DNA from 2 places in the Terribacillus sp. FSL K6-0262 genome. Region 2 is predicted to be linked to the other one. Evidence: riboswitches for the same ligand, from Rfam matches in the RefSeq annotation. Region 2 holds a riboswitch; the other holds the start of a gene.
What was found. A riboswitch is a leader RNA that binds a small molecule or an ion and turns the genes downstream of it on or off. The one in region 2 is predicted to bind S-adenosylmethionine.

Region 1 (16,433 bases), 560 kb from region 2:
GTCAGCAGTAGAAGCATGTACGCAGGTGATTTTATCCTCTGCCAGTGCTTCTTCCTGCATGAAGCGTTTTAATCGATCTATATCCCCATATAGCAAAAATGATGCCAATTGCTGATCGGCCGCCTTCTTCACTGCCTTAAGAATGGATGGGTCATCGGCAGCCGCAATCGCTATCGTACTTCCTCGCTTTACAGCTGCCATTTTTTCAAGAGCGGTAAATTTATGCATTGCATTCTTCCTTCCCCGTTATGAAAAATCTTGCATGCCACTTCTATCAAAATTATATTTATCCATCTTATAGTAAAGATTCCGTATCGACACTCCAAGCTGATCGGCAGTCGCTTTCTTATTGTAATCGTTCGCTCGCAAGGCAGATTCGATCAGCTGTTTCTCCAGAATCTCCACTTGCTCCTGCAGCGTTCCTTCCCCTGATTGCGGATCGCATGAAGGAATCTGCAGATGTTTTGGCTGCATGATATGCTCCGTCTTCTCCATGAACGTCATCGCGCGAACGATCACCGCCTCCAATTCTTTAACATTATGGGTCCATTTCTTTTCTTTCAATACATCGATTGAAGATGCAGAAACGGATTGAACCGAGGACTGAAGCAAGTGGTTTTGCTTGTGGACAATTGTGGATAACAATCCGTCAAAGTCCTCCATCCGCTCTGCCAGGCTTGGAATGTAAATCGTGATCCGCTTCAGTTTCTCGAAGAATGGCTCATGGAATCTTTTCTCGAAGACTGCCCTTTCCAATGGATGACGGGCGCTGACAATGATCCTTACGTCCACCTGTTTCGATTTACCGGAAGGAAGCTCCAGCTTTCCTGTATCCATGAAGTCGGAGACCTTTTGCTGGATACGGAGCGGCATCCTATCGACATCGTCAAGGAAAAGCGTCCCGCCATCGCTTTTTTCGATCATCCCGATCGCGTGACTGCCGCGCAGGGAGCCAAACAGCTGTTTTTCCAAAGCCTCTTCTTCGCTGATTGTACAATCGATTCGGATGAACGGCCGATGGCGTCTTTTGCTCTCATTATGTATGATGGCAGCAAACATGCCTTTCCCCACACCGGCATCTCCGCGCAACAGACAAGGCGCGTCCGCGCTGACAGCGAATTTGACCTGCTCGAGTGTCACCTGCATGCTATCCGAATCGGCAACCACATCTTTAAGCGTGTATTTGTTTTCCAGGCTGCGGATGATTTTGCGGGCGCGCTGCACTTCATCCTGCAGTTCATGCAGCTCCGAAATATCATGCAGGACGCCGACACTGCCGCGCAGTTTCCCGTCCACAATGATCGGTGCTGCATTGACCATCATTTCCTTGCCGTGCTTCCCCACCCGCATCCTGGCCCCTGCAGCCGGTCTGCGTGTCCGGAGAACCTGCATATGCAAGCTCTCCCCTTCCATGATGTCCGTCACCGCGGGTTTTCCGACAATCTGCTCAGGTGTATAGCCGGTGAGCCGCGTGTATGCAGGGTTGACGATCAAACCGATGCCATTTTCATCGACGACGCTGATTGCCTCCTGCGAGGAATCGATGATGGCTTCCAGCATCGATTTCACTTCCCGGACATCGGTGAGTTTTTCCGCCAATGCAACGATGTCGATTGTTTTCTTCATTACGATGAAAGCTCCTGTCACTGCCCCCTGATCATTTTCAAGCGGGGCACAGGTATAGACAATCTGTATCCCGGAAGGAAGCATGAGCTGTTCATCCACAAAACGCTCCCTTGTCCGGATGGTTTCAGGAAGCCTCGAACCGGGTAGTAGATTTTCTATGGGTTTCCCTATCAGCTGGGGTTTCTTGCTGCCAAGCAGTTTTTCAGCTGCTTCGTTCACATACATAATCTCGTCCTGGCGATCGATGCACAGGACCCCCTCATGCAAGTACTCCAGCGTCTTGGTGCGAAATTGCTGGTTATTATATGTAGAAGTTTTCTCTGTATCTTCTTTAGATGCGAATGCAAGCATCAGTTGTGCACTTTGACCAGATATGATCTCTGCCTTGCAGTTTGTCGGATCAAGATAATCTGACAATCTTTCTGAGGTTTCCAGCACAAAGTCGACCTGCTCGAGCGATTCTGCCGTCAGGTCTTTCCAAAGTGGGATATTCAGTCGTTCCGCTTGATATTTTATAATCGGGGTCGGGCTTTTAACGGCCATACCGGCTATCCGGAAAGACTCTGACCGCTGGAACAGTTTGATTAATTGAACTGTTTCCTCTCCGGCACCAATAATGAGTATTTGTTTCATCTATGATCACATCCTGCAAAGTTTTGCACATATATAGCTTATAACACCCTGCAGAAATTAGCAATAATAAGATTTTTGACATGCAAGGAGTGACTTATTCTTGAAAGAATTAGCTCAATTATACGCCAATACCCTGCCCTTCTCCCTTTTGGATGATCAAGAAAGAATCCGTCTATTTGATCAGGCAGAAATAAAGGAATTCCAAATAAATGAATACATCATCAGCGCGGATGAAGATACCGCCCATACCAACGTGCACTATTTTGTAGCAGGAGTTGCAAAAAATTTCATTTATCAGGCCAACGGGAAGCAAGTAGCCGTCCGCTATGATTATCCAGGTGACTTCGCAGGTCTTTTGACATTATTGACCGAGGGCGAGATGCAAATCGCCGTTCAGGCATCCGAAAAAACAAAATCGATTGTCTTTCCCAAGGCCAGCTTCCAGCAGACGATGCAGCAGGACTCTCGCTTTTCCCAAGCAATCCTGGAGAGAATCAGTCAATTGATGAAAAGCTTATATGAGGAAGTGAAATACAAGACAAGCGATTTGACTGATCGAACGGAACCTGCCCTTTATAAGAAAAGGGTATCCAGCTTCATGGAGCGTCCTGTTTTCATCCACCCGGAAGAAACAGTCTACGCAGCAGCGGAACTCCTGAAAAATGCCGAAACAGAAGGAATTGCCGTAAGCCGCGACAAGCAGGAAATCGAAGGGATGATCGGCTACCGTCAAATATTCGATGCTTTGAAAAATGGCAGATTGGATGCGCCGGTGGAGCAAATCATGAACAAGGACTATTTTTTCGTCCAGGAACATGACTTCATTTATGATGCCCTATCGTATCTGAAACATCACCCTGCCGCCGCCATACCTGTCCTGCACCGGAACCGGGTCGTCGGCTTTATCAGGCAATCCTCTTTATTGAGCGTCTCGAACAGTGTTTATTTCGAGCTCACTTACAGGGTTGCCAATGCGGATTCAATTGAAACATTGGCCAGCCTGAGCCCAGTGAACAATAAACAATTCCAATCATTCATTCGGCAGCTTGTGGACGAGCGGATGTATGGCTATGATATCGCCGAACTGATTTCCAGCTATAACGATCGCCTGCATCGTCAGATTATCCAGCTGGCAGAAAGGGAAATGGTCATGGAAGGCTATGGCCGTCCAAAAATCAACTATTGCTTCATTGTCATGGGGAGCGAGGGCAGGAAGGAACAAGGTTTCAGCACAGACCAAGACAACGGGATCATTCTTGATGATTACAAGGAATTGAAGCATAAAGAAGAAATAGAAGTCTATTTCGAAAGATTGACAGAAAAAATCAACCATATGCTGGATGCCTGCGGTTTCCCTCTTTGCAGCGGAGGGATCATGGCCAAGGAACAGAAATGGCGGCATTCCCTCTCCCAATGGTTTGAAACGATCGATGATTGGCTGCGAAATCTGGATGCCCAGGAGGTACGTGATTTCACTATATTCATCGATTTCCGTCCTGTTTACGGGGACTTCGATCTAGCTTTCAAACTGCGCAGGAAATTGACCCTTGCCATGCAGCATGCATCCAGATTACAGCCGATGCTGATTCGTGATACGCTCCAAATTCGCGTCCCTTTGCAAGCTTTCGGCCGTATTTCCACCAGCACGAGGAATCGGCATCTGAATCTGAAACAATCCGCCATGATGCAGATCGTGAACGCTGTAAGGATATACGCAGTAGGCTATGGAGTCGAAGATGTGCACACGATACGCCGGCTTCATGCCCTGACTTCCAATCATCATATGTCCAAAAATGACAGCGCCACTGCCGCTCAGGCACTGCATGAACTGCTTCTTTTCCGATTGAAGCTGAACCTGCAGCAGCTCGAGGCCGGCGAGCCGCTTTCCACGCGCATTTCCGTGAAGGATTTGGATAAGTCAGAGAAACAAACGCTGAAAAATGCTTTAGCTGCTGCCAAAGGAATGCAGCAGGGGCTCGAGCTGAGACTTAATAGAAATAGGGTGAACGGATGATGATCGACTTACAGCTTTTCCGTTATATACTCTATGGAAAAGTTACCATGCACGTAAAAAGAAAAGCGCATATCAATACCCGCATCCACCAGCGGCTGTATGAAAAGCTCACTGATTATCGTCCGGCTCCTTCTCTTCGGAATGTACCTTTCGAAGAACAGGATTTTACCGTCTTTGACCTGGAAACGACTGGACTGTTCCCTGATCTGGGACATGAAATCCTCTCGATCGGAGCAGTTCGCATGAAGGGAAATGTCATTCAATCAGAGGATGAATTCTATCAAATGACAAAGCCGCTGCTGAAGACACCAAAGAAAATCATCAAGCTGACCAAGCTGGATCCCGACAAGATAGAAGAAGCACCATCATTCCCCGAGGCAATGGAGCGTTTCCTGGATTACAGCAAGGATACCATCCTTGTTGCCCATCCAGCTTCTTTCGATATCCGGTTCATCCAGACGATGCTGAAGCTGTATAAGCTTCCGCCATTGTCCTGTTACACACTTGATTCGCAGATGCTGGCGCGGATGTTTTTCAAAAAAAGGCAAAGCCGTCTGGACAGCTTGATCAGCCGCTTCCAAGTCCAGCAGCTGGAGCGCCATCACGCACTGGCAGATGCGAAGATGACCGCTGAGATTTTCGCGCACTTATTGAAGCTCGTATCCGAAAAAGGCATCAAGGATTATGCCGGGCTTCAGCTCCCGCTGGGAAAAATAAAAAGGAAAATCCGGACAACGCCATTTTAGGCGCTGTCCGGATTCTTTAATCCTGGAAAAATGCTTTGTACAATGATTGTACAGCCTCATTGATCTGATGGGCTTTGACACCGAACATCAAAGATACTTCAGAGGAACCTTGGTTGATCATTTCGATATTCACATTCGCATCGGTAAAAGCCTTTGTGGCTGTACTGGAAACACCGATTGTTTCGATCATCCCTTCCCCGACGATCATGATCATCGCAAGATCGCGGTCGATGGACACCTGATCGGCTTTCAGTTCCTCTTTGAGACGGCGGACGACCACTGCTTCTTTATCCGGCGGCAGCTGGCTTTCCCTGAGGATGACACTCATATCATCGATACCGGATGGAGCATGCTCAAAGGAAATGTTTTCTTCCTCGAGAATCTGCAATAGCTTCCGGCCGAAACCAAGCTCCCGGTTCATCAAGTATTTGCTGATATAGATGCTCAAGAAGCCTGTATCACTCGCAATGCCTATGACGGGATTTCCCGATACTTCCCTTTCCGCAACTATCATCGTTCCGGGTGCGGAAGGATTGTTCGTATTTTTCACACATACCGGTATTTTAGCTTGGAATGCCGGAATCAGTGCTTCGTCATGGAAGACAGAGAAGCCTGCATAAGATAACTCCCGCATTTCGCGATACGTCAATGTGTGGATTTCTTTAGGATTCTCCACGATATTCGGATTCACACTATAAACACTATCCACGTCTGTAAAGTTTTCATACAAGGAAGCCTTCACGCCTGCACTCACGATGGAGCCGGTGATATCCGAACCGCCTCTAGGGAAAGTGGCAAGTTTCCCCTCCTTCGTATAGCCAAAGAAACCAGGGATGACAAGCACCCCTTCCCGATCACGAAGTTTATATAAAAGCTCGAAGCTCTCATCAAGTATCCTTGCTCCTCCCAATTCCTCCCTCACAAGCAAACCTGCTTCTTGAGGGTTCACATAGGCAGCTTCGACACCTAATTTCTGAAGATATGCACTGAATACTTTTGCAAGGGAATCTTCCCCCGCCGCCTTCAATGCATCCATCTTGTTCACGGCAGGGATTGCATCGGACAGGATTCCATCCAGATGATCGGCTATCTGTCCGATAAGGTTATCATCAAGCTCCAATTCCTCGACGATGGATCGGAAACGCGATAGTACTTTTTCCACCTGTGTACTGACGTCTTCCCCTTTGTTGTGCGCCTCGCCTATTGCAATCAGCAAGTCCGTCACCTTCGTATCTGCTTTATCCCGTTTACCCGGTGCAGAAACGACGATGAACTTCCGCTCTTGATCGGCTTTCACGATTTGTGCTACTTTGCGGAGCTGCTCCGCACTTGCTACTGAACTACCACCAAATTTTGCTACCTTCATCTGTCTCTCTCCATTACGCTTTTTCTTTACATAAGTAAAATAGTATCACAGAGTTTCTTCTGCTGGCTATATGAAAGACATAATTTTGAGAAAAAATCGACAAAGATGGTTTACATAATAAAATTATGGTTAATAAAAGGCGTTTTCGGCTGTCCGATAAATGCCGTACCTGCAAACCAGAAATCCGATCGGATGACAACTGATTGCACCCAGATCCACTCATTCCATCCATTCCCGTCACCATTCCAGCCTTCTTTTCAATCCGAAATTCCTTGCATAAAAAACCGCACAGCCTTGCTGCTGTGCGGTCCACTTTTTCAGCTGTTCTTCTTCGGGTATCCGATAAGGATAGCGATGATTCCGCAGACACCGATGAGGATAGGATAGAAGGAGTATTGCAAAATGCTGACTGGTGATATACCAGCCACACCGGCAACCGCCAGTAATTGGCCGCCATATGGCAAAAGACCTTGAATCGCACAGGAGAAAATATCCAATATACTTGCGGTCTTTCGCCGATCGATCCCGTATTGATCCGCAATGTTTTTAGCGAGCGGACCTACGATCAATATAGAAATTGTATTATTGGCCGTAGATAAATCAGTAACTCCAACCAGACCGGCAATGCTGAATTCAGCACCTTTTTTCGATTTAATCCTCCGTGTTGAAAGGTGAAGCAGGTAATCGATTCCGCCGTTATATTTAATGACCTCTACCATTCCTGCTATCAGTATTGCAAGGAAAGCAATCTCATACATATCTGCCATTCCTCCGCCCATCGTCTGCACAAGATCCATTACATGATAGCTGCCATCAACCAAGCCAACTGCTCCAGCTAAAACAACACCAGACGCCAGAACAAGGAAAACATTCATTCCAGATAATGCAAAGACAATAACCAGAATGTAAGGAAGTATTTTTACCCAGCTATAGCTTCCATGATCCACTTGAGCCGTCTCACCCATTGTCATAATGCCTAAGATGATGCTCGTTACAATAGCTGCCGGCAGGACAATCCAAAAGTTCACCTTGAATTTATCCTTCATTTGAACACCTTGTGATCGTACGGCAGTAATGGTTGTATCCGAGATAAAGGATAAATTATCACCAAACATGGAACCGCCAATGATCGCAGCCATTACCAGCGCCATCGAAAGATCGGTATGTTCGCTTATCCCCACTCCGATTGGAGCCAGCGCAACAATCGTACCCACCGAGGTACCCATTGCCAGGGAGATAAAGCAGGCTATGATGAATAAGCCCACGACAAGCAGGTTTTGCGGTACAAATGCTAACGCAAAGTTTACAGTGGAGTCTACTGCACCCATGCCCTCTGCCACCCCTGAAAAGGCACCAGCCAAAAGAAAGATAATGACCATCAGCATGACATTGGAGTTCCCTGCTCCTTGACAAAAGATGTCAACCTTCCGCGAAAATGATTCTTTCCGATTCATAGCAAGAGCGACAGCACCTGCAATGACAATCGCCACTAAGACAGGAAACGCATAAAAGTCACCTGTAATGACCCCTGAACCAATGAATAAAATCAAAAAAACAACAAATGGGATCAGCGCCCATGGATTTCCTTTCTTCATCATTCCACCTCCAAAAATAAAAGCGACAAGTCTTGTCCGTTTTTCCTCTCAAAAAAGGCCCCATCTTGACAAGCAAGAAGAGGCATCCTGGCACTTTTCTTATCTATCAAGCCTCGGCTTGCTGGAGTTGGCACAGCAACTTCATCATAAAGTTCCGCTGCCGAGATTTCATCGGGCCAGTCCCTCCATCTCTCTTAATAAGAAGAAAAAATCGATTTTTTTGTCACAATAAATAAGAGAATACAGGATTCGTATTGCTTTATCAACAAAAATCCCATGGTTATATTATACTTTCGAAGGGATATCGATAGGCAGTGGATAAGATAGGGATTTGTTTGCAAACCAAAAAGGCTGTCCATTAAGGACAACCTTTCAAGATGGACGTCGAAAGCAGAGAATCCATAAGCGGAGGCTTCTTATCCTCCGAGGGTCGCTGATGCAATAACCGCTTTCAGATCCGGTTAGGATTTCAGCAATTCAAGCGCTTACAAAAATCAACGAGTTCAGAGGGATAAATGCTATTTTATTCCTCATACCATGCTTAGCGACCCCGCAAGCTTAATCCTGCGGGGTCGGTGATTAGTTCACGGCTTGGAACTCGATGTTCTGTTTTTCAAAATGGTTGCTTGTGATGGAATCTATCCCTGTATCTGTGTAGACCTTCGAAATCCTATCCAGACCGGTGATTGTGGCGAAAGCACGCTTGCCGAATTTACTGGAATCGGCCAGGAGGATTGTTTGTTCCGCTATCTCGATCATTTGCTTCTTCACGATCGCCTGCTGTTCATTCGAGTCACTCAAACCATGCTCGAGATGGACACTCTTGCACGAAAGGAAAGTTTTATCTACATAATAGGTCGTCAATGATCTCTCCGTCAGCGGTCCGACATAGGATAATGATTTTGACAGCAGCTGTCCGCCGAGCGAAATGACACGGATCTGATCCTTTGTACTGCAGGCAAGTGCCACTTTGATACTGTTGGTTATGATCGTCAGCGGCATATTCGGCAATTCTTTTGCCATATACCATGCTGTCGTGCTGGCATCGAGAATGATTCGTTCCCCGGTGTGGATATCGGAGACTGCCGCTTTGGCAATCGCTTGCTTTTCCTGCATATGCATTACTTCGCGTGCTTCATGCGCAATCTCCGTTGCCCCTTCTTCGATCCGCACAGCTCCGCCATGACTGCGATGGAGCAGCTGCTCCTTTTCCAGCTTCTCGAGGTCGCGCCGTATCGTCTCCTCGGTCACATGGAAGAGGGAGCTAAGCTCGGTGACCCGGACGCTTGCCCGTTCGTTGACCAGCTCGACGATCTTCCTTTGTCTTTCTGCAACTAACATACCTTTTCCTGCCTTTACCACGTTTTGATTATAGTGTAGCATAATCTGGCGTGTTACCGGCGTGCCATTTCATTTCTTTCATACTCTTTGACATGCTGCCACCAGGCAGTTCCGTGGGGTACTTGCATTTCCTGACAGAAGTAATCCCAAATTGCGCCGAATGGGTAGCTTTTCAGTTCTTCCATCAGCATGAGCCTTTCCGTGAATTGCCCTTTCTCCTGATAGTCCTTCAGCTCTTCATGAGGCGTGAGAAGTGCATACAGCAGTGCCTTTTGCATATTGCGTGTCCCGATCACCCAAGCAGCAACGCGATTGATGCTGGCATCAAAGAAATCAAGCCCGATGCGGATATTATCAAGTACTCGGTTCCGGACTAGCTCAAGTGCAATTTCCTTCAGCTCATCATCGAACGTCACCACATGGTCACTGTCCCAGCGGACCGGCCGGGAAACATGCAAGGCAATTTTATCGGTAAATGGCAGCATGCCACTGATCTTGTTGGAAACCATTTCTGTCGGATGATAATGCCCGGTGTCCATCAGCAGATGCTTGCCTCGAGTCAGCGCATAACCCATATAAAATTCATGGGATCCGACGACATAGGACTCGGAGCCAATGCCGAATAATTTGCTTTCCACAGCATCGATATTATATTTTTCATCGATTTCGACAGCAAATATTTGATCGAGTGAGCGTTTCAGACGTTCCCTTGGCGTCAGGCGGTCACTCGGCACATCCTTATATCCATCAGGGACCCAGATATTTGTAAGACTTGCCGTACCTAGTTCTTTGCCGAAATATTCCCCGATCCTGCGTGAAGCGATACAATGCTCGATCCAGAATTGTCGGATTTCTTCATTTGGGTGGGCAAGTGTCAGACCGTCGGCAGCTTTTTCATGCGAGAAGACAGTTGGATTGAAATCCAGCCCCAGCTCATGCTGCTTCGCCCACTCTACCCAATTGCGGAAATGCTCGGGCTTTATTTCATTACGCTCGACATGCTGGCCATCTGTCTCTGCATAGATGGCGTGCAGGTTAATGCGATGCTTACCCGGAATGAGGCGAAGCGCCATTTCAAGATCGGAGCGCAGCTCTTCGGGTGTCGTCGCTTTCCCTGGATAATTTCCAGTTACATCGATACCGCCTGACAGTTCATTCTGCTGCACTTCAAAACCGCCGATATCGTCACCCTGCCAGCAGTGAATGCTTATTGGTATCGTTTTCAATTTTGCCAATGCTGCTTCGACATCGACACCTGCTGATTCGTATACTGATTTTGCCATTTCAAACGCTTTGATCACTGTCATCTGTCTTCCCCCTTAATCTAAATGGAATACCTCTTTCATCGTCTCGCTGACCGGACTATCATCGGGATTTGTCTGCATGATATCCTGCATGTATGCCCACCATCGGCGACAGGCTTCCGTCTCTGCAATTTTCGCATGCATTTCCTCGGATTCCGCTTCCAGATAGGCAAACAGCATCGCAGTCGGTTCGTGCAGAAAAATGCTGTAGTTGCTGACGCCATGCCCCTTCAGCACTTGCTCCATCTCCGGCCATAGCTTATCATGGCGTTTTTTATACTCATCGAATTTATCCCGATACACATACATCACACTAGCTTTTCGAATCATGGACCTTCCTCCTTTTCTTATCCGGCAGATAGGTTTCCACAGGGAAGGAGGCACGGATAAGCCGCCTGCCTGCTTCCAAGGAATCCAGCTCCCCTGCGGCTATCATTTGGACGATCAGATTACCGAGCGCTGTCGCTTCTGTAGGACCGGCGATTACCTGCAAGCCGCTGTAATCGGCTGTCAGCTGATTGAGCACCTGATTCCGGGAACCGCCTCCGACTATGTGCAATGTGTGTATGCTTGTTCCTGTCAGCAGCTCCAGCTCCTCCAAAGCTTCCCTGTAAAGCATGGCCAGGTTATGATAAACCGTAAAACTCAGCTCTCCGATGGTGCTTGGCACATATTGATTCGTTTCACGGCAGTAGTCCTGCAGTTCCTCGATCATATTATCCGGCTTCAAGAACCTTTTGTCATTCAGATCTACGGAAGGCACCTGCTCCAAGTCCGTCCGGCTCGCTTCCTCGACCATCTCACCAAAATTATAATCCACCGGATATAGCCTTCTTATCTCCTGAACCATCCACATGCCGATGATATTTTTTAAATATCTGTAAGTTTTGTTTATTCCCCACTCATTCGTGAAATTCTTATCCAAGCTGCTGTCGCCTAAGATAGGCTCGCTTCTCTCTGTCCCGATCAAGGACCAGGTGCCGCTGCTAAGATAGGCCCAGTCCTGTCCGGCTGCAGGCACACCAGCAATGGCAGATGCCGTATCATGGGTTGCGACAGCGATGACAGTGCATGCGGGCAGGTCATATTGCGTTCGCAGGGTCTCCTTGATTTCCCCGATGACGGTACCAGCTTCAATCAGCGGTGCAAACTGATCTGGTTGAAAACCGGTCAAAGCAAGCAAATCTTCATCGAAATCACGTGTAAGCGGATTCAATAATTGCATCGTGGAAGCATTGGTCGCTTCCATCACCTTTTCGCCGGTCAGCCGGTAATGGAGATAATCCGGCACAAGCAGCACAGTTTCGGTCTTCCCGATCAGCTCCTCGCTTTCCGTAAACAGCTGATAGATTGTATTGAAGGGCTGGAATTGGATGCCAGTTTTGCGGTAGACATCTCGCTTTGGCACCCTTTTCCACACTTGTTCCATCACTTCATCCGTCCGGGAATCCCGGTAAGCGATCATCTCACGCAATCGCTCACCATCCTTCCCAAGCAGCACGTAGTCCACTGCCCATGTATCGATCCCTAGCGTGCAGGAATGGATGCCATTCTGTTTGGCAATTTGTAAACCACGCAAAATCTGTTCCTCGAGATGATCAATATCCCAGCATTGATAAGCTCCTTGTTTCTGATAGCCATTCGCAAACCGGTGAATCTCTTGTATGACGAGCTTCCCCTCTGTCAGTTCGCCAGTGACCAGCCGGCCGCTTGATGCTCCAATATCGACTGCAATATGCATCTGATAGCCCCCTATCTAGTAAAGGCAGCCGGCACGCCGCCATCGACCGTAATCATGCAGCCAGTCGTCTTCGATGCTGCATCCGAGGCAAAGAAAGCAATTGATTCCGCAATATCCTTTGGATAAATATTGACACCCAATGTCGTCCGTTTACGATAATGCTCCTCCAGATCATCTGGAGAAATATTATAAGCAGCGGCTCGCTCTTCACGCCATTTGGATCCCCAAATCGCCGAGCCTTGCAGCACGGCATCAGGCAGGACACCGTTTACCCGAATGCCATAGCTGCCGCCTTCTGCAGCAATACATCTGGCCAAATGCATTTCCATCGCCTTCACCGCACTGTAAGCCGCAGCATTCTTCCCTGCATAGACGGAGTTTTTCGACCCTACGAACACCATGCTGCCGCCGATTCCTTGCTGCTTCATCAAGCGGAAGGCTTCACGGGCAACCAGGAAATACCCTGTACCCAATACATCCATATTTAGCTGCCATTCTTTTAATGTCGTTTCATCGAAAGGACTGCTCGTTGCAAGCCCTGCATTATTGACGATATGGTCGATTCCTCCATACTGAAGTACAGCCGTCTTGAATGCTTCTGCGATCGCTGCTTCATCGGTCACATCCATTTTGACGGCAATCGCACGTCCTGCACCGTAGGTATCGTTAAGCTCCCGGGCAACCTTTTCTGCTCCTTCGATATTGATATCCGTCACAACAGCATGGGCGCCGCCTTCGAGGAAAACACGCAATGTTGCACTGCCGATGCCGCCTGCTCCGCCAGTGACAAGAACGACAGAGCGGCTGAATCTTGCCTCCGGCGGAGCCAGGGACAGCTTATACAGCTCCAATGGCCAATATTCCACCTGGAACGATTCCGATTCGGACAGTGACACGAAGTCACCCAGTGCAGCAGCTCCCTTCATTACGGCAATGGCGCGATGATACAAGGCTGCACTTATATCAGCGGCCTTTTTGTCCTTGCCTGTCGTGACCATTCCGACGCCAGGAATCAGGACGACTCTTGGCACAGGCTCGAACATGACATCCCCCTCTGATGCATGGCGCTTGAAATACTCTTGATAATCATCGGCAAAGCCCCGGATGCCTGTTTCCACTTTCTGCAGCAGGTCATCCGCATTGTCCGCAGTTGGATCGAATTCAATATACAAAGGCGTCCGCTTTGTATGCACAAGGTGATCCGGGCAAGCAGCACCTACCTGGCTCAGCTGCTGTGCCTGTTCACTGTTCACGAATTCCAGCACATCATCACTGTCATCGAAGCTGAGGATCATTTTCTTTTCTCCGCTCACGGCTCCTCTGATAGCTGGCATCACCTTCGTGATCAGCTTATGCCGTTCTTCCTTATTCAAAGCGGAAACCTTTTCCCCGCCGAAGGCTTTGGCCCCGGATTGTTTCTGACTGATATGGCTTTCCGCTTCATTGATGACAGCAATCGTGCGATCATAGCTCTCCTTTGCTGTATCTCCCCAGACAACCAATCCATGCTTTTCCATCAATACAAGCTCAGCCTCCGGATTCGCAGCCACTGCTTCAGCTATCATCTTGGAAAGTGTGAACCCAGGACGGATATAGGGCACCCATACGAACCTGCTTCCGAAAATCTCCTTGGCGATTTCCTGTCCATTGTCCGCACAGCACAGACTGATGATGCTGTCGGGATGTGTGTGGTCGACATGCTTAAACGGTAGGAACGCATGCAGTAATGTTTCAATCGAAGCACGCGGATGGCTTGCATCGATCATGCATTGGCTTAAGTAGGCAACCATCTCTTCATCAGTCATCGATTCCCTCTCGATAAGCGGCCGGATATCATCCATTCGCAAGCCCGTGAAATTATGCTCTCCCATGGTGGCAAGGTCTGATCCGCTGCCTTTGACATACATCACTTCGACCGGACGCCCGCGAAAATCCTCAACAGTCGTTTTCATCGATGTATTCCCGCCGCCCCAGTTGCAAACGGAACGGTCGCTTCCGATCAAATTGGAACGGTACACCAGCTCCCCCAATCCTTCAAATTTCCTTGCATCTGATTCATTCCACTTATTTTGTACCAATTCTAACACTCCTTCCGCATTTGATGAAGCGCTTTCAATATTTAAACTCATTATACAATAAACGAAAACCTTTTTGTGTATTTATCTTTATTTTTATTTGTTTATTTTTGTTTTGTTAATTCCTTGCTTGGCGAGCAGCTTCCGGCTTTCCCCCATAACGCTCTTCCTGGATCTCTTCCAATGACTTGCCTCGAGTTTCCGGTGCCATTGTCAGACCCACGACAGCAGCGATGAGCAGAAATCCTATCATGATCAAACCCGCTGTCCGGAACCCCAGTGAACTGATCATCACCGGAACAACAAGGGAAATCAGCCCTACAGCTATCCGCGCCAAAGCAAATATGAATCCTTGCGCCTTGGCCCGATAACGGGTATGGAACAATTCCCCCGCCCACAAACCATAGAAAGCCTGCGCACCAAAGCCAGCAGCAATCCCCCAAAGAACCACAAATGTAAACAATTCAAACATCCCCATACCGCCAAACGTAAGAACAAGCCAAGCAGCGATACCCATGGCGGCCCCTATTCCATAAAGCAGCTTGCGATTCACCCTGTCACCGAGTTTGATAAAGACGAAATAGGTTCCCGCCACCGTCAAAGTCCAAAGGAAACCTTGCAGCAAATTCGCCTGCGAAGCCGATAGACCGCCTACTGTTTCATAAATATATGGCATGAAATAGCCCATTACACCCGCAACCAGATTCCAGAATACATAGATTCCAACCAGCAGCACGATTGCCTTTAGATTGGCTTTCACCGTAAAGAGCTGCTTCCATGACACATCTTGTGATCCTGCAGCTTGGCGGCTTTTCTCTTCTGTCCAAATCGCCGATTCATTGATTTGCTGCTGGAGAACCCACGTAATGAGTGCGACGACGAAGAGCTGGGCAAAAATGATACGGCTGCCAAGCAAACCCAAAGGAGCCAGCAATACGGATAGGAACAGCGTGATTGCCGGTCCGATCGACCAAGCGAACTGGCCCCAGCCTACGCGGGCAGCCCTCTCTCGCTTCGGAGCCTCTTCCGCTATGTATGTCCAGGCAGCGGGTATTGCCGCACCGACTGCAATTCCCGTTACAACATAACCGATCAACAGCATCGGGAAATGGAATGCAAATGTAATGAGCAGAATACCCAGCATATATACAAGCAGGTCATATTTATAGATGAACTTCCTGCCGAACCTATCCACCAGGATACCGCCAAGAAATGCACCTATCGCCGAGCCGAAACCATTGGCACTCAACGCCCCCAGCAGCCCGAGCTTTGCATCATTGAGATTCAAATACTCCATCCATAATGTAAGACCGCCAGCACCGGCAACAATCGAACCCGCCTCCAGGTAATTGGACATTGCCACCGTGATGGTCGCCTTCAAACTTCCTTGCTTTGCTGCCAATTTTCTTCCCCCTCCTGTATTTTCATTTTTAAAGCGCTTACATATAGCTTTATGATGGATTATACAATATTTTGTTTTGTTTGTGTCAATTTATTTTTGTTTATTTTTATTTCGAGTCTATTCACTCAAATATTTTAGTTTACATAATTTTATTATAGTAAACAAAAAACCTGTACTATCCATTCACTGATAGTACAGGCAGTCCATAACAGAATACTCCTATCACCAAGCGTATCAGAGTCAATACATGATAAGCCCTTATGTATCAAAACATTCTTATCAAAATCACTCCTGCCAAAATCATGATCAAACCGATAATCTGGATCCAGTCAACCTGCGTTTTTTGGGAACCCATCCATCCAAAACGCTGTATGAGCAAACTTCCCGCAATTTGTCCGAATAAAACCAATACAACAGTTTGACCCGTCCCGACTTGCCCTACTAAATAAATGTTGATCAGAACATATGCAGCTCCCAAAAATCCTCCCAGCCAGACCCACCAAGGTGCTTTTTGTTTTATTGGATTGCTGACTTTGACAAAGGAGCGTTCTTTTACGCCTACGACAATGATCAATGTGAGCGCTCCGACC
Region 2 (16,433 bases):
TGCGCCGCCGATCAATGTGAAAATCAAGTTATGCGGTGCAGTGGAGCCGGCATTTTTACGTTTGCCGATGACGATTGCAACAACCAACCCAGCAAGACCGGAGGAGATATGGACAACGTTTCCGCCTGCGAAATCAAGCGCGCCCATTTCTGCGATCCAGCCGCCGCCCCAAACCCAGTGTGCCAGCGGGGAATAAACGATGAGGACCCAAAGAACTGTGAATAGAATGAATGCTGGAAAACGAATGCGTTCTGCATATGCGCCGGACACGATGGCTGTTGTCAGAATCGCAAATGTCATTTGGAACATCATGAATAAGTTGAATGGAATTGTATGTCCGGAGTCTGCGTTTGGATCGAAACCAACGTTATTCAGCCCGAAATAATCCAATCCCCCAATAATTCCGTTACCTGGTGAGAATGCCAGGGAAAAGCCGACAATGATCCAAATGATCGAAACGATTGCCATTGTCGTAAAGCTGTGCATCGTTGTGCTCAGCACATTCTTGCTTCTTACCAACCCGCCGTAGAAGAGTGCGAGTGCCGGTGTCATCAACCATACGAGGACGGTTGCGACGAACATGAATACCGTATTGGCCATATCCATTTTCTCTACCCCCTGAATGCCTTCTTTATTATTTGAAAATTTAAATCTTTTTTCATTATAAGTGCCCTGCAAAAAAATGTAACAAACTTGTCAGGATATCTTACGTGAATATTTCTGACCAAGTTGTGTAAGTGTTTACAGATTATTTGTCATAAAGCGTCACCAAAATAAGGTCTCCTATAGAAAGATGGGAAATGCGGGGCGATTTGTCCTCTTTGATTAACGGGAATGGAAGAGGGAGGGGAGTACATCTGCATCGGTGGTTTGACAGTAATTGTAAAGCATGATAGAATAATTAACGTCTTCAATATTTGAGTAACTTTATTGAAGATCTCTGGCATTCTGCTATAGTTTTAATCAGAAGTACTTATTCAGACTGGAGCGGCCAAGGAGCCGTAAGGATGCAATAGAGGTAGGGATTGCATCGTTTAAGTGAAAACTACCATGTGGAACAAGTACCGCGGCAGGAGAATGTATTAGGCATTCTCGCATAACAATAGAAAAAGTTACATTTTAAGCCCCGCATCGGCAATTGCCGATGCGGGGCGTCCAAATTTCCGGGAAGAATATCCTGATGGAAATTTCAGAATTTATAGTTGACTCCTATAAGAACCCCATGCTACAATCCTGTTAACAAATCAATAGCAAGCTCTTATCAAGAGAGGCGGAGGGACTGGCCCGATGATGCCCGGCAACCTGCAAGCAGAAATGCTTTTAAGGTGCTAATTCCTGAAAGTGCGCAGAGCACTTTAGAGATGAGAGAGACATGTCGGTACATATTGCCACCCTGTCCTCTCAGGGTGGCTTTTTTAGTTGGGGGGAGGAAGCATGCGGAGAATGGATTTACAACAGTCATACCAAACCGGCAAACTTCTCATCGGGGATATTGTGCTTGAATCAGGCAATATCCTGCCAAACGTCGAGGTGGCTTTTGAAAAAAGCGGACCCGCTTCGGGAGAAACGGTGCTTGTCTGTCATGCGTTGACGGGAGATCAGTTTGCAATCGGAACTGATGCAGCAACTGGATGGTGGAATGGATTGCTGCAGCCGGGCGGATACATCGATACCCGCCGATACCAAGTGATTACATTCAATGTATTGGGCGGGTGCAATGGGACAACGAGTGCATTGTCGGTAAACCCGGATTCGGGAAGCAGGTATGCGGCAGCCTTTCCGGCAATAACGATCAGGGACATGGTTTTGGTGCAGCGTCTTGCCTTGGAGAAACTGGGAATTGCTCATCTAAAGGCAGTAATCGGCGGATCATTGGGAGGGATGCAAGTACTGGAATGGGGCGTCATGTACCCTGATTTCATGGATGTGCTGATTCCGCTCGCAGCAACCCCCTTTGTGAGTGATTATGCGATTGCGTATAACCATTTGGCTAAGACAGCCATCACCTCCGATCCCGATTGGAACGATGGATACTATACACCGGACAGATTACCTGCGGCCGGTCTCGGACTTGCGCGGATGGTGGGGATGCTTACTTACCGTTCCGACCATCAATATAATGAACGTTTCCGCCGTGCTGCCTCCCGGAGGGATGATGCAGCTTACGAGGTGGAATCGTATTTGAACTATCAAGGAGAGAAGCTGGTCAATCGCTTTGATGCCAACTGCTATATGACTTTATTGGAAGCGATGAACAGTCATGATATCGGCAGGGGAAGAGGAGGATGGCAAGCAGCCGCCCGGAGAATAGACGCAATTGTGCTGACATTCGGATTTTCAAGAGATCTGCTATTTCCTCCAGAGGAGATAAGCCGCTTTGCTGCGGCAGTTCCAAGGGGAAGGCATGTGGATGTGGATACAATCTATGGGCATGATGGTTTTCTGCTGGAGTTCGAGAAGTGGGGACACCATATCAGGGAGGTACTCGAGCAGCCGATGAAAATTTCATATTGACTTATCAAGAGAGGTGGAGGGACTGGCCCGATGAAACCCGGCAACCTGTAAGCGGAAATGGCTTTTAAGGTGCTACATCCAGCAAACGGAAGTTTGGGAGATAAGGAGTTTCGTGCATAAGCAGCAGCTTCTTACCGGGAGCTGCTTTTTTCATCTATATAAACTGGAGGAATGACAAAATGACAGATCAAGTATATAAAGCAGAAACACTAGCATTGCATGGCGGGCAAGCGCCGGATCCGACGACAGGCTCAAGAGCGGTGCCGCTTTACCAGACCACTTCTTACTTGTTCCATGATACAGATCATGCAGAGCGTCTATTCGCACTGGATGAGCCGGGAAATATCTATTCCCGAATCGGCAACCCTACCGTCGATGTTCTGGAAAAACGAATTGCTTTGCTGGAAGATGGCGTCGCAGCAGTCGGTGTTGCATCCGGAATGGCAGCCATCAGCTACAGCATCCTCAATCTGGCAAGCGCCGGGGATGAAATCGTAGCAGCAACGAATTTATACGGAGGGACGTATAACCTATTCCAGACTACGCTCCCTCGCTACGGAATCACTGTCAAATTCGTCGATCCGACCGATCCGGAGGCATTCCGCGCGGCGATCACAGACAAAACAAAAGCTGTATTTGCAGAAATCATCGGAAATCCCAGCCTGCATGTGCTGGATGTGGAAGCAGTCGCGGAAGTGGCACATGATGCCGGGATCCCCCTCATTGTCGACAGTACGTTTGCCACACCTATCCTTAGCAAACCGATAACGCTTGGTGCGGATATCGTCGTGCACAGTGCAACGAAATGGATCGGCGGTCATGGTACTTCCATCGGGGGATTGATCGTCGATGGGGGCCGATTTGATTGGAATTCACCGAAGTTTCCGACATTCACCGAGCCGGATCCGAGTTACAATGGCATCCGCTATGCATTTGACTTCGGTACGCTTGCTTTCAGTACAAAATTGCGTGTCCAATTGCTGCGCGATCTTGGGGCTGCCCTTAGTCCGTTCAATGCATGGCAGCTGATCCAAGGCTTGGAGACATTGCATTTACGAGTGGAACGCCATGTACAAAATGCAGAAAAGCTGGCAGATTACCTTGAACGGCATCCGGCAGTCGATTGGGTCGCTTATCCGGGGCTCAGCAGCCATCCATCCCATGAAATCGCCAAAAGAGTGCTTCCATCCGGTGCTGGTTCCATTGTCAACTTTGGCATCAAGGGAGGCAGGGAAGCTGGTGCTGCTTTGATCAATAATGTCGCCCTTTGGTCCCATGTTGCCAATGTGGGCGATGCCAAATCATTGATCATCCACCCTGCCTCCACGACACATCTGCAGCTGGATGCCGAGGGATTGGCAGCTACGGGGGTAAAAGAGGAATTGGTGCGGCTGTCCGTCGGGATTGAAGCAGTGGATGATCTTATCCATGATTTGGATCGTGCATTGGAGAAGGCTACTGGAATCCGTTCGGAATCCCGGAAAATCGTGATCAATGATGAAGCTGTCATCCGGGAAGCGCTCGGCAGTGCAACGGATGCCCAAGGGCGCCAAAAAACGATTGCAGTAGTAGGGCTGAGCAGCAAGGAGCAGCGTCCAAGCAATCGTTTGGCTCGGAAGATGCAGCGCCTCGGTTACAAAATCATCCCGGTAAATCCTGCCGAAACAACTGTCCTGGGAGAGAAAGCTTACCCGGATTTGAAAAGTGTACCAGGGAAAATCGATATAGCCCAAATCTTCCGCAGTCCGGAAGCGGCTGTGGAGCTGGCAAAGGAAGCAGCCGAGGTCCGTCCGGAAATATTCTGGCTGCAGGAAGGTGTCGTCTCCCCGGAAGCAGCCGCGATTGCGCGTGAAGCGGGATTGGAAGTGGTCCACAACCGCTGCACCTATAAAGAAGCGCAGCGCTTGCGCGGAACGATCAGCACCTATGCATGCGAACTGGATGATAAAGGAGTAGCAATCGATGAATAAGATTCCCCTCATAGATAAAAGAAGTTTACTAGCTTTACTCAGCGTTTTAGCGGTTGTCTTCCTGGCAGCCTGCGGTAATTCAAGCTCAGCATCAGGAGACCTTAAACAGATTCGTTTGGATTACGCCTATTATTCCCCGGCCAGCTTGGTGATCAAAAATAAAGGCTGGGCAGAAGAAGCGTTCAAGGATCAAGGCATCGAGGTGACTTGGACACTAAGTCAAGGGAGCAACAAGGCACTGGAATTCCTGAACAGCAACAGTGTGGATTTTGGTTCCACAGCAGGCAGTGCGGCCTTGCTCGCCAAGGCGAATGGCAATCCGATAAAAGGTATATACCTGGCATCGAAGCCGGAGTGGACAGCATTGGTCACAACAAAGGATAGCGACATCAAGGAGCCGGCCGATCTCAAGGGGAAAAAGGTAGCCGCAACTGTCGGTACCGATCCATATATCTTCCTGCAGCGTTCCTTGCAGGAAGCAGGTCTGGATGAACAAGATGTCCAAATCGTCAATTTGCAGCATGCCGATGGAGCGAGTGCGCTGCTTTCCGGTGATGTGGATGTATGGGCAGGCCTTGATCCCCATATGGCAAAGCTGGAATTGGAAAGTGATACGCAATTATTCTATCGAAACGAAGATTTCAACACTTATAATTTCCTGAATGTCCGCGAAGAATTCGCTGAGAATCATCCCGAAGAAGTGAAGGAAGTCTTGAAGCTTTATGACAAAGCAAGGGCCTGGATCGAAGAAAATCCGGAAGAGACAGCTGAAATTGTTGCCAAAGAGGCAAATATCAGCCAGGAAGTAGCAGCAAAGCAGCTGGAACGTAATGATTTCTCGGAATCCGTCCCGGGTGATACCCAGCGGGAGATCCTGAATCAATCAGGTGCTGTCCTGGAAAAAGCGAATCTATGGAAAGGCAGCAAAGATGTAGCGGAAACGGTGGATAGTTATATCGAACCGAAATACGCAGAAGATCTTGGGGAGGAATGATGATTTATGTGGAAGAAATTAAGGACGCATCCTGCACTGCTTGGTTCCTTGCTGCCGATTGTCCTGCTGGCAGCGTGGGAAGTATTGAGCAGGGCAGGAGTCATTCCTGCCTATCAGCTTCCTGCCCCGAGTAAGATCCTGTCAACGATCATCGCTTATTTGCAGGATGGCACTCTGCAGGATCATGTATTGCTTACCGTTTACCGTTTATTCATCGGTTTCATCATCGGAACCGCAGCAGCTATCCTTTTGGGAACCCTTGTAGGTTATTCGGAGCTTGCCGAAAAGTTTTTTGATCCGCTGATTCAAGCGTTCCGTTCGATACCTTCACTGGCGTGGGTGCCTTTATTCATCCTCTGGATGGGGATCGGCGAACCGTCGAAGGTGACATTGATCGCGGTCGGCGTATTCTTCCCGGTCTATTTGAACATCGTCGATGGGATTCGCGGCGTTGATCGTAAGCTGATCGAAGTAGGAAGGATGTATGGGCTGGATGGGATGGCTCTCGTAAGAAGGATCATCCTTCCTGCATCATTGCCTTCTTTCCTTACCGGATTGCGCAGTGGTCTTGGCCTGGGGTGGATGTTCGTCGTTGCTGCGGAAATCATGGGTGCCAGCCAAGGGCTTGGCTATCTTCTTATTTTAGGGCAGAACACATACGCTCCCGATGTGATCATTGCCAGCATTTTCTTGTTTGCCCTGCTTGGGAAATTGACGGATTGGGTGTTGAAGCTCATCCAGAAACGATCACTTCATTGGCAGGATACCGTATTAGCGAAATGACAAGGGAGGATTCAGCATGACATTGCAAGTGGATAAGCTGGGAAGGCGTTTTGGGGAAAAGCAGGTTATACAGCAAGTGAATTTCACAGTCGGAAAAGGAGAAATCGTCAGCCTTCTCGGTACAAGCGGCTGCGGTAAAAGTACAGTCCTGCGGGCCCTGGCCGGACTGGATCCGGATTATGAAGGGAACATCACCATCCCATCCGACCAGCGTGTCGGGTTTATCTTTCAGGAGCCGCGGCTCTTGCCGTGGAAAACGGTATTGGCCAATGCCGCTTTCGGCTTGAATGGCGACCGGAAAAACAATGAAGAAAAAGCTCGCCGGTATTTGGAGCTGGTAGGGCTGAAGGAAGCAGAAAAACTATATCCGCGTGAGCTTTCGGGAGGGATGGCACAGCGGGCTGCCATTGCCCGCGCCCTTGTCACGGAACCGGATATCCTGCTGCTGGATGAGCCATTCAGTGCATTGGATGCATTCACAAAGATGCAGCTGCAAGAGCTCCTCTTGAAGATTTGGGAGGAATTCGGCACGACGATCATCCTCGTCACGCATGATATCGACGAAGCCCTGTATTTGAGCGATCGTGTCTTGCTTTTACAAGGCAGGCCATCCACGTTGGCAAAGGATCTGAAAATAGCATTATCAAGGCCGCGCTCCCGCGGCAGTGCGGCACTCGGAAAATGGAAGGAAGACATACTGGATTTACTGGAAGGGAAGGAACAGATTTATGACTATAACCTTGTCACCGAAATCGGACAGAAAGCATAATCTGCCAAGCTATCAAGAGGCAGTGAGCAGTCACGACTGGAAAGCGCTTGAAGAAGAACTGCTCAGCAGAAAAAACGGAAAATGCAACGCTTCCTATGAAGCTGTCGACCGCCATGTAGCAGAAGGCTATGGCGCAAAGACTGCATTGCATTATGTGAAGGACGGAGTGCTGGAATCCAGTCTGACATTTGCGGAACTGCAGCAAAAAATCGAACACTATGCAAAAGTCCTCCGCTCGCATGGTGTAGCCAAAGGAGACCGTGTTTTCATCTTTCTTCCGAAAAATCCCGAATGCTATGTTGCCATCTTGGCAACGATCCGGATCGGTGCCATTGCGGGACCGCTGTTCGAGGCATTCATGGAAGATGCTGTACGGGATCGTATCAATGATTGCGGCGGTACCCTGCTCATTACAGATCAGGATTTGATCAAGCGGGTACCTGCAGAGGATATCCCTTCCTTGAAGGAAATCCTATTAATAGAAGACATGAATGCCGCTCAGCCCGATTCGTCCATTTCCGGAGACGTGGAGTGGGTTGACAAAGAAGACGGTCTGCTGATTCATTACACAAGCGGTTCGACCGGGAAGCCGAAGGGCGTGCTGCATGTACATCGTTCTTTGATCCATCATGCTATTTCGGGGAAATGGGTACTGGATATACAGGATGATGATGTCTATTGGTGCACCTCCCATCCAGGCTGGGTCACGGGTAGCGTTTATGGGCTCTTCGCCCCTTGGCTGAACAGGGCGACAATCGTCATTCAAGGAGGGAGATTCAAGGCGGAATCTTGGTATAAAATCATTGAAGACCTGAAAGTGACGACACTTTACAGCGCCCCGACTGCTTTTCGTCTGCTGAAAGCAAAAGGTGATTTGTATAAGGATTATGATCTTTCCAGCTTGCGTCACATCCTCAGTGTCGGAGAGCCGCTCAATCCGGAAGTCATCACATGGGCTTGGGAAAACTTGCAGCTGCGAATCCATGATACGTGGTGGATGACGGAAACGGGTGGGCATATCATCGTCAACCTGCCCTCGGAACCTATTAAGCCTGGTTCGATGGGACGTGCATTCCCAGGTATCCAGGTCGGCATCCTGGATGAAGAAGGGAACGAATTGCCGCCCAATACGATTGGCCAGCTGGCCGTCAAGACTCCATGGCCAGGACTGATGCATGATATCTGGGGCGACAGGGGCAAGTATGATAGTTACTTTGTCTATCCAGGCTGGTATATTTCCGGGGATTTGGCTTTGAAGGATGAAGACGGTTATATCTTTTTCCAAGGACGGAATGACGATATGATCAATTCCTCCGGGGAGCGAATCGGACCATTCGAAGTGGAAAGCAAGCTGATTGAACATCCCGCTGTGGCAGAAGCGGGTGTGATCGGGAAACCCGATCCTGTCCGCGGGGAGATCGTCAAAGCATTCATCACATTGCGTGATGGCTATGAGGAGACACCGGAGCTGCTCGAATCACTGCGTTTGTTCGTCCGCAAAAACCTGGCCGCCCATGCTGCGCCGAGAGAGATCGAAGTGATGGAAGAGCTGCCTAAAACACAAATCAGCGGAAAGATTTTGCGCCGGCAATTGAAGCAGTGGGAATTGGAAAAAGAATTAGCTTTAAAAACGCCTTCCGAATGAGGAGGGCGTTTTTAAAAGCACTTGTTCTTATATTTCCCGCTCACTAGGGCCGTTGATGTCATTTCCGAAACGAACCTTCTGTATATTACGTAAGCCCTTAAGCTTGATTTCCCACCTGGTTGGTCATTGTTCCAGAATGACCATTTCCTGACTCTGTTTGGGCGTCTTGTTCGAATTTATAGCCTTTTTTCTCCAAACGTTTCACCAAGAAACCGACATAGAGCGGAAGCAGGACTGCTGTGGTCACAACTGAGGCGGCAACCTGTACTGTAGCTATGTCCACTACGGATGCAAAGCTTGCATTAGCTGCTGCGATCGCTGCTGGTGTCGCTACTGCATTACCAGCAGTTGAACCTTCTGCTGCACCAACAATCGGATTCCATTTGAGAGCCTTGAACACGAAGTAGCCGGCAGTACCTGTTACGAATACAGTCAACAGCCCAAGGATGATACCGCTTAAACCACCTTCGATAATGGATCGGAAATCGATGCTCATTCCGAGTGCAAAAGCAAAGAATGGTATCAGCATGGAGCTTCCTCGTTCAAGGAACTGACGCATATTTTCATCTAAATTACCAAGAACCATACCGACAACGATGGGAAGAAGTACGGCGATGAAGGAAGTGATCGAGAATAAACCGTTTACAAAACCCATCGCGCCGAAGACGGACAAGGCAACCATTGTAAGGAAAGGGCCATCATTGAGTGCCAATAAAGAATAAGCCGCTCTGTCTTCTTTGCTGCCGTATTGACCGACAAGTGCAACGAACATTCCGCCGTTACTGTTAGTCATTGCTGCAATCATGGCGATAGGCGCAATACCCAGCCACAATCCGTCTTCTCCTGCAAACAGGATGGCAAGCAATCCGAATAATGCTCCGACTGCCCATTTAGTGAATAGTAATGTAGCTCCTTTTCCTAAAGAACGACCAAATGATTTCAAATTGATTTGTGCCCCGGTGCATAAAAGGAACAATGCAATCAGTGTGGAAGCACCATCGACAAACAATGCTTGCGTAAAGTTTCCTATACGAAGCAAATCAGGAGCAAATGTGTTTAAAACTGCGGCGAGCAATAAGGGAACAACCATCATTCCGCCGGGGATTCTTTCTAACGTAGCCTTGATTTTCATACAGACACCCTTTTCTATAGTTTCATTTTGAAACGTTTTTGGATATTAACCGCTTTCAAATATTTATTGTAAATGCTTACACCAATTAATACAAGATATATTTATAAAATAGTTGCAAAAATAAACAAAAATGAATTCGGGTTAGAAAGGATGTTTTGTGTGGTGAATAATGCAATAAGAGGCAGCTCAGATACGAGCTGCCTCTTATTGTATTGGTTAGGATTGCAGCTTACGCCATAAGGTAGAGCGATTGATACCCAATCGCGCAGCTGTTTTGGATTTATTGTAATTTTCTTCTTTCAGAACTGCCTTTATCACTTTTTTTTCTATTTCCTCAAGCGTTCCTGTTAAGGAGAGAGGAGTGTCTGTATGTGTTTCTGCGCTTATGGCTTGAAGCAGTGTTTCTACGGAGGCTGTTTCGATATAAAACCCGTCTGCCTCTGCTACAAGCTGTTTGATGGCTGTTGTCAGCTGCCTGATGTTCCCTGGCCATTCGAATTCGCGCAATAAAGCTGATGCACCTTCCCTGAAGCCTACTATTTGTCTTCCGTGTTCCGTATTGAAATAGGAGATAAGGTAATGCGCCCATGATTCGATATCCTCCTTCCGCTCCCTGAGTGGGGGGATTTCAATCATTGCTCGGCTGAATACAGATTGAAAAGTGTCATCATCCTGAAACATGAATCTGTATTTCTCTTGTTCCATACCAGCTATAAGCCGAGGGCCCGTTACCCTTTCCTTGAGGGTGTCCGCCAAAGCATGAATTCTGTCATTGCTTACATTTTCGAGATTGATCAGATAGCATGTACCAAAGTGCTCGTTTGTCAATACAGAATGGATAGTCGTTTTCCAAGAACCTGCAGGGATTTCATCGCATACGACAGTGGCAAATGGATGGTGTGAATTGCTGCTTCTCCGGTGTATTTCCTTGGCTGCCGTGCTTTTTCCGACTCCATTTTCGCCGATCAACAAGACAGGCAGGCTGTGATCCGATGCTGCTTGTATTTTTTTATGAACTGTTTGGATCTCTTTACTCGAACCGATCCTGTCCATGCCTGCGGTCACTTCTTCAATATAAATTCCTTGATTCCCGTCTGTTCGAATCGGTGTATCTGTTATTTTGATCCAGCACAATCCCTCTTTAAACGGCAAGAAGAGAATGTCGAATGTACTTTCGTTCGTTGTAACCATTTTCCTGTTTTTGGTGTTTGTATCCATGCAAGCCAATGCTGCGTTGCGAATTTGTCTGAACGCTGTTCCCATTTTCCGGATAAACTGGTCGGCGGCATGATTTTGCTCTGCGATATTTCCATTGGCATCAAGCAGGATATAAGCATTTTGTTCGTTTCTCAGCAATTCCTTATATCGCTGTATCTCTTTCTGCATGCCGTTCGCCAGTTCGTATATTTGTATGGCTTCTTCAAAAGAATCGTGTACTGCTTCCGTCCCTGAAGTGATCAGTATGCCGTGAAGACCGATTTTTTTTGCTGTTTCGACAGTGATGGTATCCCCGATGATCGATGTAATGCCCGCTTCCTGTAAGTCAGTCAAAGTAGCGTGGACTTCTGTGCCGCTGTCGATTTCGACTGTTTTGATATCCATGTCCAGGAGGCTGGCGATTGTCCTTGCTCCTTGTGCTACATTGGAGAAGCCGACGATGGCGCTTTTGCCCGGATAGCCATCCGCAAGGGTCAAGACCTTCAATACATCATAACCCGAGACTTTCACTTCAATTACCGGTATGGGGACGCTTTTCTTTATGTATCGAGCAGTTCCTCCTCTGCTGATGATCAAATCATATTGCTGGTATGTTTCTTTCGCATAACGCACTCCTTCTTCCAGATCGCCGACCAATACATCTATATCTAAATCAGGGAAATCATCCTTCATGGTGTTGACCAATTCTTTTAATCCGTTATAAGGGGCGATAAACAATATTTTTATGCTCATGTTTTCTCCTTTGTTCAGCAACTTATCTACAAATCATTCTAACCTTAGCATAATACACGGAACGAAATAATTCACTTCCCATGAAGGGTTATAGATTTACTTTGCGAGAGTAGAAAGCTTTGTCTTGAAATGAAATTCGTTTTATAATGCAACGTTACTTTTGTGTTTAGATGCAATTATTATCTCGATGTATTCTTTTTAGCAGGTTTTATATAAATATAACCAAAAAATGTTGCATAATAAATCACTAACTATTACAATGGCATTAGATTCAAACATTAAATAATTTTTATGGTTTTTGAAAACGGTAACAAAATAGGGGTGACTTCAATTTGAAATTAGCAATCATTGCCGACGATCTGACTGGGGCAAATGACAGCGGAGTCCAGCTGGCAAAAGAAGGACTGAATACGGCAGTATTTCTTGAACGGGATTATGCAGCTGCGAAAGATGCAGAGGCTGTAGTATTCGATACGGACAGCCGTTCCATAGAACCAGGAACAGCTTTTGATAAAATAAAATCGATTACTGAGTTTTTGATCGATGCAGGATTTGATTTTATTTACAAAAAGATAGACTCCACTATGAGAGGAAATGTCGGAAAGGAAATCAAGGCATTCGGGGATGCAATCCAAACCGATTTCATCATCATTGCACCAGGCTACCCAAGGAATGGGAGGACGGTGGTGAGAGGTAATCACTATCTCCATGGTGTTTTGCTGCATGAAACAGAAATAGCCAATGACCCGAAAACACCTGTGGCTGAGGCGCATATACCCACGCTCATAAAGAAAGACATAGGAGAAGAGATCGGATTGATCACCCTGGATGTTCTCCGATCGGAAAAAGAGCAGCTGAAGGACTTACTGGATGCGTACAAACAGCGAGGCATCAAATATATAGTGGCGGATTCTGAGCAGGAGAAAGACCTGGAACTGCTGCTGGAGCATACGAAGAGCCTGTCTCATTCCATTTCATGGGCAGGGTCTGCCGGTTTGGCGAGTTATCTGCCATCCTTCTATGATTTGAAAAGTGAAAAGAAACGGGAACTTATCATTCCTCTGCATAATAAGCAGGTGCTGACTGTCGTAGGAAGCGTGAATAAAAATTCCAGAAGACAGCTTGAGATTTTACTGGCGGATACAACGACAAAAGGAATCTGTCTGGATTCTGCCAAAGCAGTTTCTTCTATAGAAGAAAGAGAAAGGGAAATAAGGCGAGTGATCTCCTTGGCAAAGGAAGCGGCTGATGAAGGGCTGGATCCTGCGATTTATACGGCGGGAAGCGAAAATGATATCGCGAAGGCCAGGGAATTAGGCGGAAAGCTCGGTTTGGATAGGACGCAAGTCAGCAACGAGATTGTAAAAATGCTTGGTGAAGTGATAGCGGCACTTGTAGAAAAGGGAACTTTTCAAGGTCTTGTCATGACAGGAGGCGATACAGCAAAACAGGTTTGTGATTTGCTGGATACGAACGGATTCGTTTTATATGACGAATTGGAAACTGGTGTGCCGATATCCTCCTTCATCGGCAGGGAAGACATGTTCGTGATCACGAAAGCGGGCGGATTCGGTAAAGAAACCGTATTTAAGGATGCAATCAAAAAACTAAGAGGGGTTGTGCATGTATGAATACAAAACCGGTAATTGGTATTACGATGGGCGATGCAGCTGGAATCGGTCCGGAAATCATTGTGAAAGCATTGATGGATGAGGAAATATACGGGGAAAGTCAGCCGATTGTCATCGGGGATGCAAAGATATTGAAGCGCGCTTTGGGGATTGTGGGATCAAATGCAGAAATCAATAGTATAGAAGAAGTCAGTCAAGCGAAAAATGAATTCAATGTCATAGATGTAGTTGACCTTGACGTGCTTCCGGAGGATTTGGCATTCGGGGAGGTTTCTGCACTGGCGGGTGATGCTGCATACAAATATTTGGAGAAGGCAGTCGCTTTAGCCAAAGCAAAAGAGATTGATTCTATATGTACAGCTCCGCTGAATAAAGAAGCGCTTCATAAAGGCGGGCATCTTTACCCTGGGCATACAGAAATCCTGGCGGCGCTTACCGATACAGAGGATTTTTCCATGATGCTGACGACACCGAATCTCAAGGTGATTCACTTGACGACCCACGTCGGTTTAATAGAAGCGATTAATCGGATAAATCCTGACAGGACTTATAAAGTGCTGAAGCTAGCACATGATACCCTGACAGCGGCAGGGAAGGAACGGCCGAAAATTGCTGTCTGCGGTATTAACCCGCATGCGGGAGAGAATGGTCTGTTTGGTAATGGGGAAGAAGAGGAGAAGCTTGTGCCTGGTATACAGAAAGCTCGCGAAGAGGGCATCGATGCCTCGGGACCTTATCCTGCCGATACTTTGTTCTTCCGGGCTGGCCGGGGTGATTTTGATATCGTTGTCGCTTGTTACCATGATCAGGGACATGCCCCGATAAAAGTGATGGGTATCGAAGACGGCGTCAATATCACCGTTGGACTCAAGGGCGGGATCATTCGCACCTCGGTGGATCACGGAACAGCATTTGATATTGCAGGTAAGAATATTGCGGATTCGAAAAGCATGAAGGCTGCAATTACTGCAGCTGTCGAATTAGCGCCTAAACGTGATATGCAGACCTGAAAAATGTAGTGCCGACAAAAAAGAATCTTCTTTTGGAAGATTCTTTTTTGTGTCTGAAAGTATTTGCAGGATGTCAATAACAGAAGTTTTTTATCGAAATCATTGGAAGCGATTGCAAAAATACCTGATGGAATGATGATTTTTTTAGTAAAAAGCGTTTGTTTACTGCTGGCCGGGGTATATAAAATAATTTTTGGCTTTTTTAAACAAAGCCCTTTACATTCTCAAAAAAAGGATTAATATAGAGTGAGTTTGATTTTAAACGAAAAGGAGAATGTCTGTTGGGTAATCCAACTTCTACATCTGAGCAAACGTTGTTTCGTATCTCTTGGCCACTGTTTATTGAATTGGCCCTTCATATGGGAATGGGTATCGTTGCTACACTGATGCTGAGTCATTACTCAGATTTAGCTGCTGCCGGAGTCGGCGTAGCCAATCAGCTGATTAGCATTTTTATTTTGGTTTTTAACGTCACGTCTATTGCCTCCATGATCATCATCGGCCAGAAGCTCGGTGCGGAAGATTTGGCGCATGCCCGGCAGACAGCCCGGACAGCATTCGGCATGAACTTCTGGTTCGGTTTGATCGTTTCTGCTGTCGTCGTATTGTTCGGTTCAGTATTTCTTGGTTTCTTCGATTTGAAAGGTGATACGCTTGCATATGCGACTACCTTTGTGAAAATAAGCGGGGCATCTTTGTTTTTGGAATCTTTGTCCTTGACGCTGAGTGCGATCCTGCGTGCCAATGGCCGTACAAAAGTATCCATGGTCGTGGCGGTCTTGATGAATGTATTGAGTGTGATAGGTTATATAGTAGCGATTTTTGGGTTGTTCGGTATGCCGGTGACGGGAGTTATCGGAGTATCTTGGACAATCGTCATTGCCCGTATTTTTGCGGTGGTTGTATTGTTCTACTTTGTTTCTCGTTTCTTGGCGATTCGCTTCACCGGAACGAATCTGATCAAGATGCATGTGAAAGATATCAAGGATATCCTTGTCATCGGTGTGCCATCAGCGGCGGAAAATCTTTCTTACCAGTATTCCCAAATTGTCATCACGGCAATCGTGGCGAATTTCGGGGATGCTTCCCTGGCAGCGCGTGTGTATATCAATAATATTTCCATGCTCTGCTATTTGTTCACCATGTCCATTGCCGAAGGTACGCAGCTGCTTGTGTCCCGCTATATCGGAGGCGGGCAGTTCGATAGGGCGCTGAAGCGCGGATTGCGCACTTTGAAGATTGCCATGATTGCATCTTTCATTGTTTCCATGGCCTTCGCTTTGACAGGTGCGCCCATCCTGCAAATGTTCACCGAAGATCCCGCTATTTTAGCGGTAGGGATCCCGATTCTTTGGGCGGTCGCGTTCACCGAACCTGGCCGCGCGATGAATATTGTGTTAATGAGCTCCCTTAAATCGGCAGGTGATGCAAAATTCCCTGCTGTCATCGGTGTCATCAGCATGTGGGGGGGTGCTGTACTCTTCAGCTATATACTGGGCGTATCCTTCGGTCTCGGATTGCTTGGAGTCTGGATTGCAATGGGGATCGATGAATGGTTCCGCGGGATATTTGCTTATCGCAGATGGCGTTCCCGTCCTTGGGAAAAGAAAGCACAAGCAGCAGTCCCGGAAACTGCTCTAACATGATTATAGAAGAAAGGCATCGACTTCAGGTCGGTGCCTTTTTGTTATGAAAATGTTAAGTTAAATAAATATATGAATAAATTGTTTTTTTCGGTTGATTTAAGTTGAATGTAGAGGGTCTTACTGTTATGATAATCCTGCAAGAGGAATTTTTTTTATAGCAAGTGGGACAATATATGACATACCGGGACATTTTTGACCCATTTGGCTTTAGTAAAGAAGGGGTATGTTATGCGATCAATAATTGATCTACAAAAAAAGCTTTTCCCTGATGTCCTGACAATTATGCAGCGAAGATACGGCATCCTGCAATTCGTTAAGACAATGGGACCGCTGGGACGTCGCACCCTTGCTGAAAACATGAATCTTGCAGAACGGGTAGTCAGAGGTGA

Region 1: it holds a riboswitch for S-adenosylmethionine, as region 2 does, so the genes downstream of both, MHI54_RS16310 (Na+/H+ antiporter NhaC family protein) here and metX (homoserine O-acetyltransferase) in region 2, are expected to answer to the same signal.

What each region holds. Positions count from the first base shown of each region.
Region 1 covers NZ_CP150277.1:3,167,552-3,183,984, reverse strand. The annotation lists gene MHI54_RS16335 (phosphate acyltransferase) at 1-228, opposite strand, end outside; gene MHI54_RS16330 (sigma 54-interacting transcriptional regulator) at 247-2,259, opposite strand; gene MHI54_RS16325 (DUF294 nucleotidyltransferase-like domain-containing protein) at 2,360-4,273, shown strand; gene MHI54_RS16320 (3'-5' exonuclease) at 4,270-5,019, shown strand; gene MHI54_RS16315 (aspartate kinase) at 5,036-6,385, opposite strand; gene MHI54_RS16310 (Na+/H+ antiporter NhaC family protein) at 6,703-7,980, opposite strand; SAM riboswitch class I at 8,077-8,184, opposite strand; gene MHI54_RS16305 (DeoR/GlpR family DNA-binding transcription regulator) at 8,560-9,321, opposite strand; gene rhaA (L-rhamnose isomerase) at 9,375-10,628, opposite strand; gene rhaM (L-rhamnose mutarotase) at 10,641-10,955, opposite strand; gene rhaB (rhamnulokinase) at 10,939-12,366, opposite strand; gene MHI54_RS16285 (bifunctional aldolase/short-chain dehydrogenase) at 12,378-14,444, opposite strand; gene MHI54_RS16280 (MFS transporter) at 14,560-15,798, opposite strand; gene MHI54_RS16275 (DMT family transporter) at 16,109-16,433, opposite strand, start outside.
Region 2 covers NZ_CP150277.1:2,609,201-2,625,633, forward strand. The annotation lists gene MHI54_RS13325 (ammonium transporter) at 1-606, opposite strand, end outside; SAM riboswitch class I at 1,256-1,368, shown strand; gene metX (homoserine O-acetyltransferase) at 1,444-2,514, shown strand; SAM riboswitch class I at 2,513-2,621, shown strand; gene MHI54_RS13335 (PLP-dependent aspartate aminotransferase family protein) at 2,694-4,484, shown strand; gene MHI54_RS13340 (aliphatic sulfonate ABC transporter substrate-binding protein) at 4,477-5,478, shown strand; gene MHI54_RS13345 (ABC transporter permease) at 5,485-6,261, shown strand; gene MHI54_RS13350 (ABC transporter ATP-binding protein) at 6,278-7,030, shown strand; gene acsA (acetate--CoA ligase) at 6,990-8,675, shown strand; gene MHI54_RS13360 (2-keto-3-deoxygluconate permease) at 8,773-9,807, opposite strand; gene MHI54_RS13365 (PrpR N-terminal domain-containing protein) at 10,024-11,757, opposite strand; gene MHI54_RS13370 (four-carbon acid sugar kinase family protein) at 12,090-13,388, shown strand; gene pdxA (4-hydroxythreonine-4-phosphate dehydrogenase PdxA) at 13,385-14,398, shown strand; gene MHI54_RS13380 (MATE family efflux transporter) at 14,680-16,044, shown strand; gene MHI54_RS13385 (sugar-binding domain-containing protein) at 16,273-16,433, shown strand, end outside.